2 regions of the Methylobacterium radiodurans genome follow, and region 1 is predicted to be linked to the other one. Evidence: riboswitches for the same ligand, from Rfam matches in the RefSeq annotation. Region 1 holds a riboswitch; the other holds the start of a gene.
What was found. A riboswitch is a leader RNA that binds a small molecule or an ion and turns the genes downstream of it on or off. The one in region 1 is predicted to bind cobalamin.

Region 2: it holds a riboswitch for cobalamin, as region 1 does, so the genes downstream of both, DK427_RS19545 (TonB-dependent receptor) here and DK427_RS20860 (CbtB domain-containing protein) in region 1, are expected to answer to the same signal.

What each region holds. Positions count from the first base shown of each region.
Region 1 covers NZ_CP029551.1:4,450,556-4,455,587, reverse strand. The annotation lists gene cobW (cobalamin biosynthesis protein CobW) at 1-564, opposite strand, end outside; gene DK427_RS20870 (DUF1636 family protein) at 577-960, opposite strand; gene DK427_RS20865 (CbtA family protein) at 953-1,711, opposite strand; gene DK427_RS20860 (CbtB domain-containing protein) at 1,733-1,909, opposite strand; cobalamin riboswitch at 1,948-2,139, opposite strand; gene cobU (bifunctional adenosylcobinamide kinase/adenosylcobinamide-phosphate guanylyltransferase) at 2,254-2,793, shown strand; gene cobO (cob(I)yrinic acid a,c-diamide adenosyltransferase) at 2,790-3,398, shown strand; gene DK427_RS20845 (cobyric acid synthase) at 3,412-4,866, shown strand; gene DK427_RS20840 (MFS transporter) at 4,927-5,032, shown strand, end outside.
Region 2 covers NZ_CP029551.1:4,148,588-4,153,619, reverse strand. The annotation lists tRNA gene DK427_RS19555 (tRNA-Arg) at 959-1,035, opposite strand; gene DK427_RS19550 (NAD(P)/FAD-dependent oxidoreductase) at 1,226-2,521, shown strand; cobalamin riboswitch at 2,748-2,941, shown strand; gene DK427_RS19545 (TonB-dependent receptor) at 3,233-5,032, shown strand, end outside.

The DNA of each region.
Region 1 (5,032 bases):
CAGGTCGGACTTGTTGAGCACCACGAGGTCGGCGCAGAGGAGCTGGTCCTCGAACACCTCCTCCAGCGGGTTGTCGTGGTCGACCGCCGTGTCGGCGGCGCGCTGGGCGGCCGAGGCCTCAGGGTCGTCCGCGAAGGCGCCGGAGGCGACCGCCGGGCCGTCCACCACCGCGACCACGCCGTCCACGGTCACCCGCGAGCGGATCGCCGGCCACTGGAAGGCCTGGACCAGGGGCTTGGGCAGGGCGAGGCCGGACGTCTCGATCAGGATGTGCTCCGGCGGCTCCGGCCGGTCGAGCAGCGCGGTCATGGCGGGCACGAAGTCGTCGGCGACCGTGCAGCAGATGCAGCCGTTCGGCAGCTCGACGATCGCGTCCTCGGTGCAGCCCTCGACGCCGCAGGCGGCCAGGAACGACTTGTCGAAGCCGACATCGCCGAACTCGTTGACGAGGATGGCGAGGCGGCGGCCGCCCGCGTTCTCGACCACGTGGCGCACCAGCGTGGTCTTGCCGGCCCCGAGGAAGCCGGTGACGATGGTGCAGGGCACCTTCTGGACGATGGTCATCGGGCCGGACCTCTACTCCGCGGCGCGCGCGGGAAACGGGGGGATGCGGGCGATGACGCCCTTGCGGAAGGCTTCCGGGCGCTCGCGCCAGGGCACGATGCCGTCCGGGGTCGCGCCGTAGCGGGCGAGGCCGTCGAGGATGGTACGGGCGGACGAGGCCGCGTCGAGATCGCCGTAGACGTAGGTCCAGCGGTCTGAACTCGCGACCGCGACCGTACAGGGCCGCTTGCAGACCGACAGGCACTCGACCGGCTCGATCCGGAGCGCGGCGTCCGGACGCAGGTCCAGCTCGGCGCGCAGGGCGTCGAGCAGGCGTGCGCCGCCGCGGGGACCGTCCGGCGCGTCGTCGGCCGCGCGGCAGGTGGTGCAGACGTAGAGGACGGTGTCGTCAGGCACGGGCGGGCCGCTCCCGTCCGAAGGCCTGCCAGGCCCAGCCGAAGGAGAGGCCGATCACCGCCCAGAACACGAAGCCGACCGCGAGCGAGCGGGCCGCGAACTGCGCGGCGAGTCCGGCCGGCAAATCGGACTTCGCGGCGGCCACCTCCGGCGCCCCGGCGATATGGGGCGCCACGATCAGCACGAGGCCGCCGAGGATCGTCACGGCGACGCGCCGGATCGCGATGAGATAGAGCCCCATCCCGGTCGCGAGCGCGGTCATCAGCCACCACGCCTGCCGGGTGGCGAGCGGCGCGGCCTCGCTGCCCGGCAATTCCGGCGGCAGGCCGAGCGCGGGCGCAAGGCCCACGCTGACGAAGCCAGCCACCGCGAAGGCGAGCGCCCGCTCCGGCGTCGGGTCACGCCCGAGCGCCAGCATCACGGCGCCGAGCAGCAGCGCGTAGCCGACGCCGCCGACCAGCGTGGCGAGGCCCGTGAAGAGGATGCGCGGCAGGCCCGCGCCGGGCTGCCAGGCCGGGGCGCCGTGGTCGTGCGACTCGCCCCCATGGGCCAAGTGCAGTTGGGCGAGGTGCAGAAGCGCGCCCTCGAACCGCGCGGGCGCGAGCGGCAGCGCGGCGCTGTGCGCCGTGCCGCTCTCGTAGCGCTCGGCCTCGATGATCAGCGGGGAGGTGAGGGCGACCTGGAGACCGGTCGCGACCACGGCCGCGAGGAAGCCGGCGGCGAGCGCCGCCGACAGGAGCCGGAGGATCATGAAGCGGGTGGCTTCAGCCGGTCAGTGGCAGGGGAAGTTCTGCGTGTGCCGGAAGTCGTGCGCCGCGTTGTGCAGCGCCTGGGCCGGCGCGAAGCCCGCCATGAAGACGAGGCCGAGGCCGAAGAGGGCGGCGAGCAGAACCGCGCCGAGGCGCTCGTTCGTGCGGGTGGCGCCGAGGGTCTGAACCTGCGTGGTCATCGGGTGACGATCTCCGGCCGCCCCACCGGCGGCGTTCGAGGAAACACGGGCGGACGGCAGGTCTCCTGGCTCGCGGATCCTCGCGCCTGCCGCCTTCCCGGGACATCCCGGTGGCTGGTGGCAGGAACTCGCCGCTCACAGTTGCGGGGGCAGCCGCGGAATTCGGGTCGCCCCGTCACCGCATTCCCTTTTCACCCCCGCGAGGGGGCACCGTCCATTCTCGCTCATAGCCTGTCGGGACCGAGGGCACAACGCGTTCCCGGCCGGACTTTCGGCCAGTATCCCGGCCAGGACCCGCAGCGCCGGGCTTTGACGGCCCGGGCGCTGCGGGGCAAAGGGTTCGGATGCTTCAAACCACCTCCCGGATGACCCTGGTGCTCGGCGGCGCGCGCTCGGGCAAGAGCGCCTATGCGGAGGCGCTGATCGAGGCGCGGCCGGCGCCCTGGCTCTATCTCGCCACCGCCCAGGCGTGGGACGACGAGATGCGCGAGCGGATCGCCCTGCACCGGGCGCGGCGCCCGGACGGCTGGATCACCCGCGACGCGCCGATGGATCTGCCCGAGGCGGTGGCGGAGGCGACGGGGCCGGTGCTGGTCGATTGCCTGACGCTCTGGCTCACCAACCTGATCCTCGCCGAGGCCGACGTGACGGCGGCGGGCGCGGCCCTGCTGGCGGCCTGCGCGGCGGCGGCGGGACCCGTGGTGCTCGTCGGCAACGAGGTCGGCCTCGGCATCGTGCCGGACAACGCGCTCGCCCGCCGTTTCCGCGACGAGGCCGGCCGCCTGCACCAGCGCCTCGCCGCCCAGGCCGACCGCGTCGTCTTCATGGTGGCGGGCCTGCCCATGACCGTGAAAACCGACGCGAAACCCGGAGGTCAGCCGTGAGCGACGACGCAGAGGCCGAGCGCCACCGCGAGAAGATGGCCAAGCGCAAGGCCGTGCAGGACGCCGAGGTGGCGGGGAAGACCGTCGAGAAGGGCCTGCTCATCGTCCATACCGGCCCCGGCAAGGGCAAGACGACCGCAGCGCTCGGGCTGATGCTGCGCGCCCTCGGGCGCGGCTGGCGGGTGGCCTGCGTGCAGTTCATCAAGGGCGGCTGGGACACGGGCGAGCGCCACGCGTTCCAGGCCTTCGGCGAACGGGTCGCCTGGCACACGCTGGGCGAGGGCTTCACCTGGGAGACGCAGGACAAGGCCCGAGACATCGCAGCCTGCCGCCACGCCTGGGTGCGGGCCGAGGCGCTGATGGCCGATCCGACGGTCCGCCTGCTCGTCCTCGACGAGCTCAATATCGCGCTCCGCTACGACTATCTCGACCTTGCGGCAGTGGTGGGAACCCTCCAGGCTCGGCGGCCGGACCTGCACGTCGTGGTCACCGGCCGCAACGCCAAGCCGATGCTGATCGAGGCCGCCGACCTCGTCACCGAGATGGGCAGCGTGAAGCACCATTTCGCGTCGGGCGTGAAGGCGCAGGAGGGGATCGAGTTCTGATGGTCGTGCGCGCATGACCCGCGCCCTGATGATCCAGGGCACCGGCTCCGACGTCGGCAAGTCGCTGATCGTGGCCGGGCTCGCGCGCGCCTTCTCCCGGCGGGGCCTCCGGGTGCGGCCGTTCAAGCCGCAGAACATGTCGAACAACGCCGCCGTGACAGTGGACGGGGGCGAGATCGGCCGCGCCCAGGCGCTCCAGGCGCGGGCGGCCGGGATCAGCCCCACCGTCCACATGAACCCAGTGCTGCTGAAGCCCCAGAGCGAGGTCGGCTCGCAGGTGGTGGTGCAGGGCCGCATGATCGCGACCGTCAGGGCGCGCGACTACCAGGCCTGGAAGCCGCGCCTGATGCGGGCGGTGCTCGACAGCTTCGCGCGGCTGCGCTCGGAGGCCGACCTCGTGCTGGTCGAGGGGGCGGGCTCGGCCTCCGAGGTGAACCTGCGGGCCGGCGACATCGCAAATATGGGCTTTGCCCGCGCCACCGATACGCCGGTGATCCTCGTCGGCGACATCGACCGGGGCGGGGTGATCGCGAGCCTCGTCGGCACGAAGGCGGTGATCGATCCGGCCGACGCCGCGATGATCCGGGGCTTCCTCGTCAACCGCTTCCGCGGCGACCCGGCGCTGTTCGCCGACGGCATGCGCCTCATCGCAGAGCGGACGGGCTGGGACGCTCTGGGGCTCGTCCCGCACCTGCCCGCCGCCGCGCGCCTGCCCGCCGAGGACGTGCTGGGGCTCGCGGGCTCGGCGCCCGGCGCCGCGGGGGTGAAGATCGCCGTGCCGGTGCTGCCGCGCATCGCCAATTTCGACGATCTCGACCCGCTCAGGGCCGAGCCCGGCGTCGCGGTGGTGCTGGTGCGTTCGGGCGAGCCGATCCCGGGCGACGCGGCACTCGTGCTGCTGCCCGGCTCCAAGACCACGATCGACGACCTCGACGCCCTGCGCGAAGAGGGCTGGGACATCGACCTCCGGGCGCATCTGCGCCGGGGCGGCCGGGTGCTCGGGCTCTGCGGCGGCTATCAGATGCTCGGGCGCACGCTCTCCGACCCGCACGGCATCGAGGGCGCGCCGCGCACCGTGCCGGGCCTCGGCCTCCTCGACGTCGAGACCGTGATGACGCCCGAGAAGCGGCTGGAGGCGGTCACCGGCACCAGCCTCGCGGACGGCCTGCCGTTCACCGGCTACGAGATGCATATCGGCGCGACGTCCGGGCCCGACGCCGTCCGCCCGCTGCTGCGGCTCGCCGACGGGCGCCTCGACGGGGCGGTCTCGGCCGACGGGCTCGTCTGCGGCACCTACCTGCACGGGCTCTTCGCCGACGACCGGCAGCGCGCCGCCTGGCTCGCCCGGCTCGGGGCGCAGGCCGGCGGCATCGCCTACGAGGCCGGCGTCGAGGTGGCGCTCGACCGGCTCGCCGAACACCTCGAGACCCATGTCGATCTCGGGCGCCTGCTGGCGCTGGCGCGCTAGGATTGACCGCCCTAGGCTAAACCTGAAGTCCGGACCGGAAGCCGGACGCGGGAGGACGCCATGAGGCCCGACATCACCCCCGAGCCGCCTCAGGTCGATGCACGCCTCGCGCACGACACGGTCCGCACGGTGACGCTGCGGCTGATGCCGCTTCTCGGGCTGATGT
Region 2 (5,032 bases), 300 kb from region 1:
GGCCGCGCCCAACAAAAATCATCGGCTCTGTCAGCCGGCTCCCTGTGAAAAAATTGCCCGTACCTGGGCTAGCTCGCCGATCTTGCCCGGCGGTCCCCCATCGCTGCATCGCCGTCCAGCCCACGACCACCGTGCTGAGCCCCCTTCGGTTCATGCGGCCGGCGAAGGAGTTGCAGGCCCGATTGAATCCCTCGGCGCGACGGTTCGCACACTGGCGCAAGGTGGCGGGTAGGCTGTCGCCGGCCCAGCCACGTCCACTTGCGCGCCGCATCGGCACGACCCCAGCACCGGACTTTTGGGGAGCATTGGCTCGGCATCCATCGTTTTCTGGAGCGGCTCCGCGACCAAGCGACCGACAAGGGCGAAGGCGATTGCCGAACGCCATTCCCGATCGTGCCAGCCATGCGATCGAGACGCGTCTGCCCTGCAGAGCCGGTAACCGAGCGGCCATGCCGGGAGCGGCCGTTGGCGTAGCAGGTAGACGGATCCCCCGCTATGTGCCCGGCATGCCGGTGGCCACGACCCGGCCCCTACTAAGCTCCCCTGTGGCATGTCCTTCCACCGTGACGCTCGAAGTCGTCTTCGCCGGGTTGCTCAGCCGAAGAGGCCCCGATTAGCCCCGGATAAATCCCTGGACGCATCCCAGACAGAGACGTCTTTTCAGTTACTTAGCTCGGATCAAACACTTAGGACGTTCGGAGGTAAGTCTCCCCTCAGCTCCACCACTCATTTTTCGATCCGAAAAATAGAGCGGTGGCAGGAGCTTGGAATACCAAGCACCCAGGACATCACCCAATCAGATCGACGACATCGGGCGCTCTCGGCCAGGTTCTGCGACTTGAGAAAGTCGGCGGATCCTCGCGGCGTGAGGGCATTCCGGCCCAATGTGCATGACTCCGATGGCGGCCCCGCAGGTAGGCGGTACGGCTTCATGGCCGAGGCATGGGGCGGCATGGGCTGGCGACCCCGGCAGGGCTCGAACCTGCGACATCTCGCTTAGAAGGCGAGTGCTCTATCCAGCTGAGCTACGGGGCCGGCCGCGGGGGCCGAAACACCACGCCGTGCGCCACCGGTCAAGGGTTCGCGCCGGCACGCGGGTTGCGCCCGCGGAAGGCCGGGAACCGTGGCCGGCCTCCGCGGCAACCGTCGCCCGCGCGTCCGTCGCTACCGGCGGGCGCCGCCCCGGTCTATGGAGCCCCCGCGCAGGGAGATCCAGAGGACCGGCATGGCACACCCGGACTTGACCAATCACGATTTGGCCGATCCGGACATCGTCGTCGTCGGGGGCGGCATGGTCGGCCTCGCGTCCGGCCTCGCGCTGCTCGAACGCGGTCTCTCGGTCGCCCTCGTCGATCCGGGCGAGGCGCGGGCGCGCACCTCCTACGGCAATGCGGGCGTGCTGAGCCGCGGCTCGATCTTCCCGATGGCGGGCCCGGCGCTGTGGCCGAAGCTGCCGGCCTATCTGCGCAACGCCGACAGCGCCCTGCGGGTGAACCACGCCCACCTGTTCCGGGTGGTGCCCTGGGGGCTGCACTTCCTGGCCGCGGCGCGCGAAGCCCGCTGGCGGCGGGCGGCCGCCGCGCTCCTGCCGCTGACCACCGCGGCCTACCCGGCCCACGAGCGCCTCGCGGAGCGGGCCGGGACGCGGGCGCGGCTGCGCCGCTCGGGCTGGCTGAAGCTCTACCGCACGGAAGCGGCCTTCGCGGGCGCCGCGCTGGAGCGGATGATCCTCGCCGAGCACGGTGTCGCCCTGGAGCTCGTCGACGGCGCGGCCCTGCGCGACCTCGAACCCGCCCTGGTGCGCCCCTATGCGCGGGCCATGCTGCTGCCGGAGACCGCCGCGCTTGCCGAGCCCGGTGCCCTGGTGGAGGCCTGCGAGCGGCTCTTCACCGAGACCGGCGGGCGCTACCTGCGGGGCGCCGTCACGGCCCTCGCCCCCGAGGCGGGCGGCTGGCGGGTGATCCATGCCGGCGGGAGCCTCCGGGCGCGGCAGGTCGTGGTGGCGGCAGGCGCCGCCTCGGCCGAGATCCTGCGTCCGCTCGGCTACCGCTTCGCCTTCGCGGCCGAGCGCGGCTACCACCGGCACTACGCCCTGCACCCGGACAGCCCGCCGCTGACGCGGCCCGTGCTCGACACGGGCGCCGGCTCGATCCTCGCGCCGATGGGGGAGAGGCGGGTGCGGGTGCTCTCGGGCGTCGAGCTGAACGCCCGCCACGCCGCGCCGGATCACCGGCAGATCGAGGCGGCGGCGCGGGAGGCGGCCGGCACGCTGCGGCTGGGCGGTCCCCTCGACAACCAGCCCTGGATGGGCTCGCGCCCCTCGACCCCGGACGGGATGCCGGTGATCGGCCGCGCGCCGCGCCACGACGGCCTGATCCTCGCCTTCGGCCACGGCCATATCGGCCTCTCCACGGGGCCTATCACCGGCCAGCTCGTGGCCGACCTCGCCACCGGCACCGAGCCCTCTGTACCGCTCGCCCCCTTCGCCCCCGACCGCCTGCTGCGCTGGCCGCACCTGTAGAGTCCCGGGTTTCCAAAGGGCCCGAGGCCCTTTCGGCGCCGAAAGGCGCTGCTGGCGGGGTCCGGGGTGCATGGCCGCGGGATTGGCTCCACCGTCCCGGCAGCGCCGGGCCGGGGGAGCCAGATGCAGGGCTCTGCCCTGCACCCGCCAAAGGTCTCGACCTTTGGAAACCGGGACATCCGCGCCTTTTCCGGCCGTGCAGCGTTGACTCCGGACGAAGCGTGGCCGTAGCTGGCCGGGACGGTTCCCTTCGGGGATCAAAAGGGAACGCGGTGAGGGCTTCATGCCTGATGCCGCGGCTGCCCCCGCAACTGTGAGCGGCGAGCCTTCCGCCACCATGTCACTGGGCCCCGGCCCGGGAAGACGGTGAGAGGGCAGCGACCCGCGAGCCAGGAGACCTGCCGTCAGCCGTGGTCACACGCGAAACGCGCCGGGCGGGGTGTCCTGGCGGGTGTCGAGGCATCGCCATGCCCGTGGGCAAGGCGGCCGCCGAGGCCTCGTTCGCGGTGACGTGCCACAAGGCCGCCCGCGCCCGCCCATGCTCGCCGCCGCAAGATCCCCGTCCCTCGCGCGACCGCGCGTGTCCCGCTGCGGGGACGCGCCGAGCCGCGCGGATCGACCGATCCGCGGACCCCAGGATTGTAACATTGTTACATTCACGGTAGGGCCCTCGGCGAGGCGCCGCCGCGCCCGGATCCCCGGACCCGCATCATGTCCAGACGTCCTCATCGCGCCCGCCCCCGGTGGGCCGCGCCCGCGCGCGCGCTCCCGCTCCTCCTGGTGCCGCTGACGGGCGCCCACGCGCAGGAGCGCGCCGCCCGGGATCCCTCACTCCGGGGCTCCGCCGTGATCGACGGCATCGTACTCGACCAGCTCTCGGTCGAGGGCAGCGGCGTCTCGCTGACCCGGGCCGACCCGGTCGGCCTCAACCTGCGCACCCCCGACCGGGGCGCGAGCCGGCTCGGCCTGACGCCGCTGGAGACGCCCGCCAGCATCGACATCGTGTCGGGCGAGACGGCGCGCCTGCGCGGCCAGAACACGGTAGCCGAGGCGGTGACGCAGGACGCCACGGGCATCACCACCATCGCGGCCCCCGGCAACGGCAACGGCGCCTTCACGGCCCGGGGCTTCGCCGGCCCGAACTCGGTCCAGCAGCTCTACGACGGCACCCGCCTCTATGTCGGCGCCAACACCGTCACCTTCCCGTTCGACACCTGGAACGTCGAGCGCATCGAGGTGCTGCGGGGTCCGGCCTCCGTTATGTACGGCGACGGCGCGATCGGCGGCGTGATCAACGTGGTGCCCAAGAAGCCGAGCTTCGTGCCGATCAACGCGGGACGCGCGGTGATCGGCAGCGACGGCGTCGCGCGCCTCGCCCTCGATTCCGGCGGCGCGATCGGCCAGGACGCGTTCGGCGACACCTTCGCCTACCGGCTGAACGTCAGCGGCAACCGCGGCGACGGCTGGGTCTCGCCCACCGGGGATTTCCGCAGCCTCGCGGTCTCGGGCGCGCTGCTGTTCCGGCCGAGCGCGGATCTCTCCTTCACGCTCAGCCACGACCTCGGCTACCAGGAGCCGGAGCGCTACTGGGGCACGCCGCTGGTAGCGGGGAAGATCCCGGACCGGATCCGGTTCAACAACTACAACGTCCGGGACGCGAAGATCACCTTCGCGGACAACTGGACTCAGCTGAAGACCGAGTGGACGCCCTCGGCCGACGTCACGATCCGCAACACCGCCTATCGGTTGACCTCGCGCCGGCACTGGCTCGACGTGGAGCAATACGCGTTCAACCGCGCGACCGGCCTCGTCGACCGCGGCGACTACCTGGAAATCTACCACAGCCAGGAACAGGTCGGGAACCGCTTCGACGCCGCCTTCCGTGGCTCGCTGTTCGGGTTCCGCAACGAATTCCTGGCGGGCTTCGACGTCAACCACATCGGCTTCCGCCACAGCAACAACTTCTATTTCGACAAGACCGACAGCGTGCCGCTCCTGGGCTATGGCCCAGGCTTCTTCCCGCAGGACGGGCGGGCGCGGTCCGCCTACGCGACGAATACCAGCCAGGCCTCGGTCTTCGCCGAGAACCGCCTGATCCTCTCGGACCGGCTCTCCTTCCTCAGCGGCGTGCGCTTCGACGCGCCGACGCTGCACCGGCAGGATCTCGTCACCGGTGCAACCTTCGAGAACACCTACCGATCGCTCGGCTACCGCTTCGGCCTCGTCTTCAACCCGACGCCGGACACGGCACTCTACGCGCAGTACGCCACCGCGACCGATCCGGTGGGCAGCCTCATCACCCTGTCGCAGTCGCTGGCGGGCTTCCGGCTCGCCACCGGGCGGCAGGTCGAGGTCGGCGCCAAGGGCATCGCCCTCGGCGGTGCGCTCGACTGGACGCTCGCAGGCTACCGCATCGTGAAGGATGACCTGATCTCCCGCCTGCCCGGCAGCTCCGCGGTCGGCGTGCAGGTGGGGAGCCAGTCCTCGACGGGAGTGGAGTTCGCCGCGGCT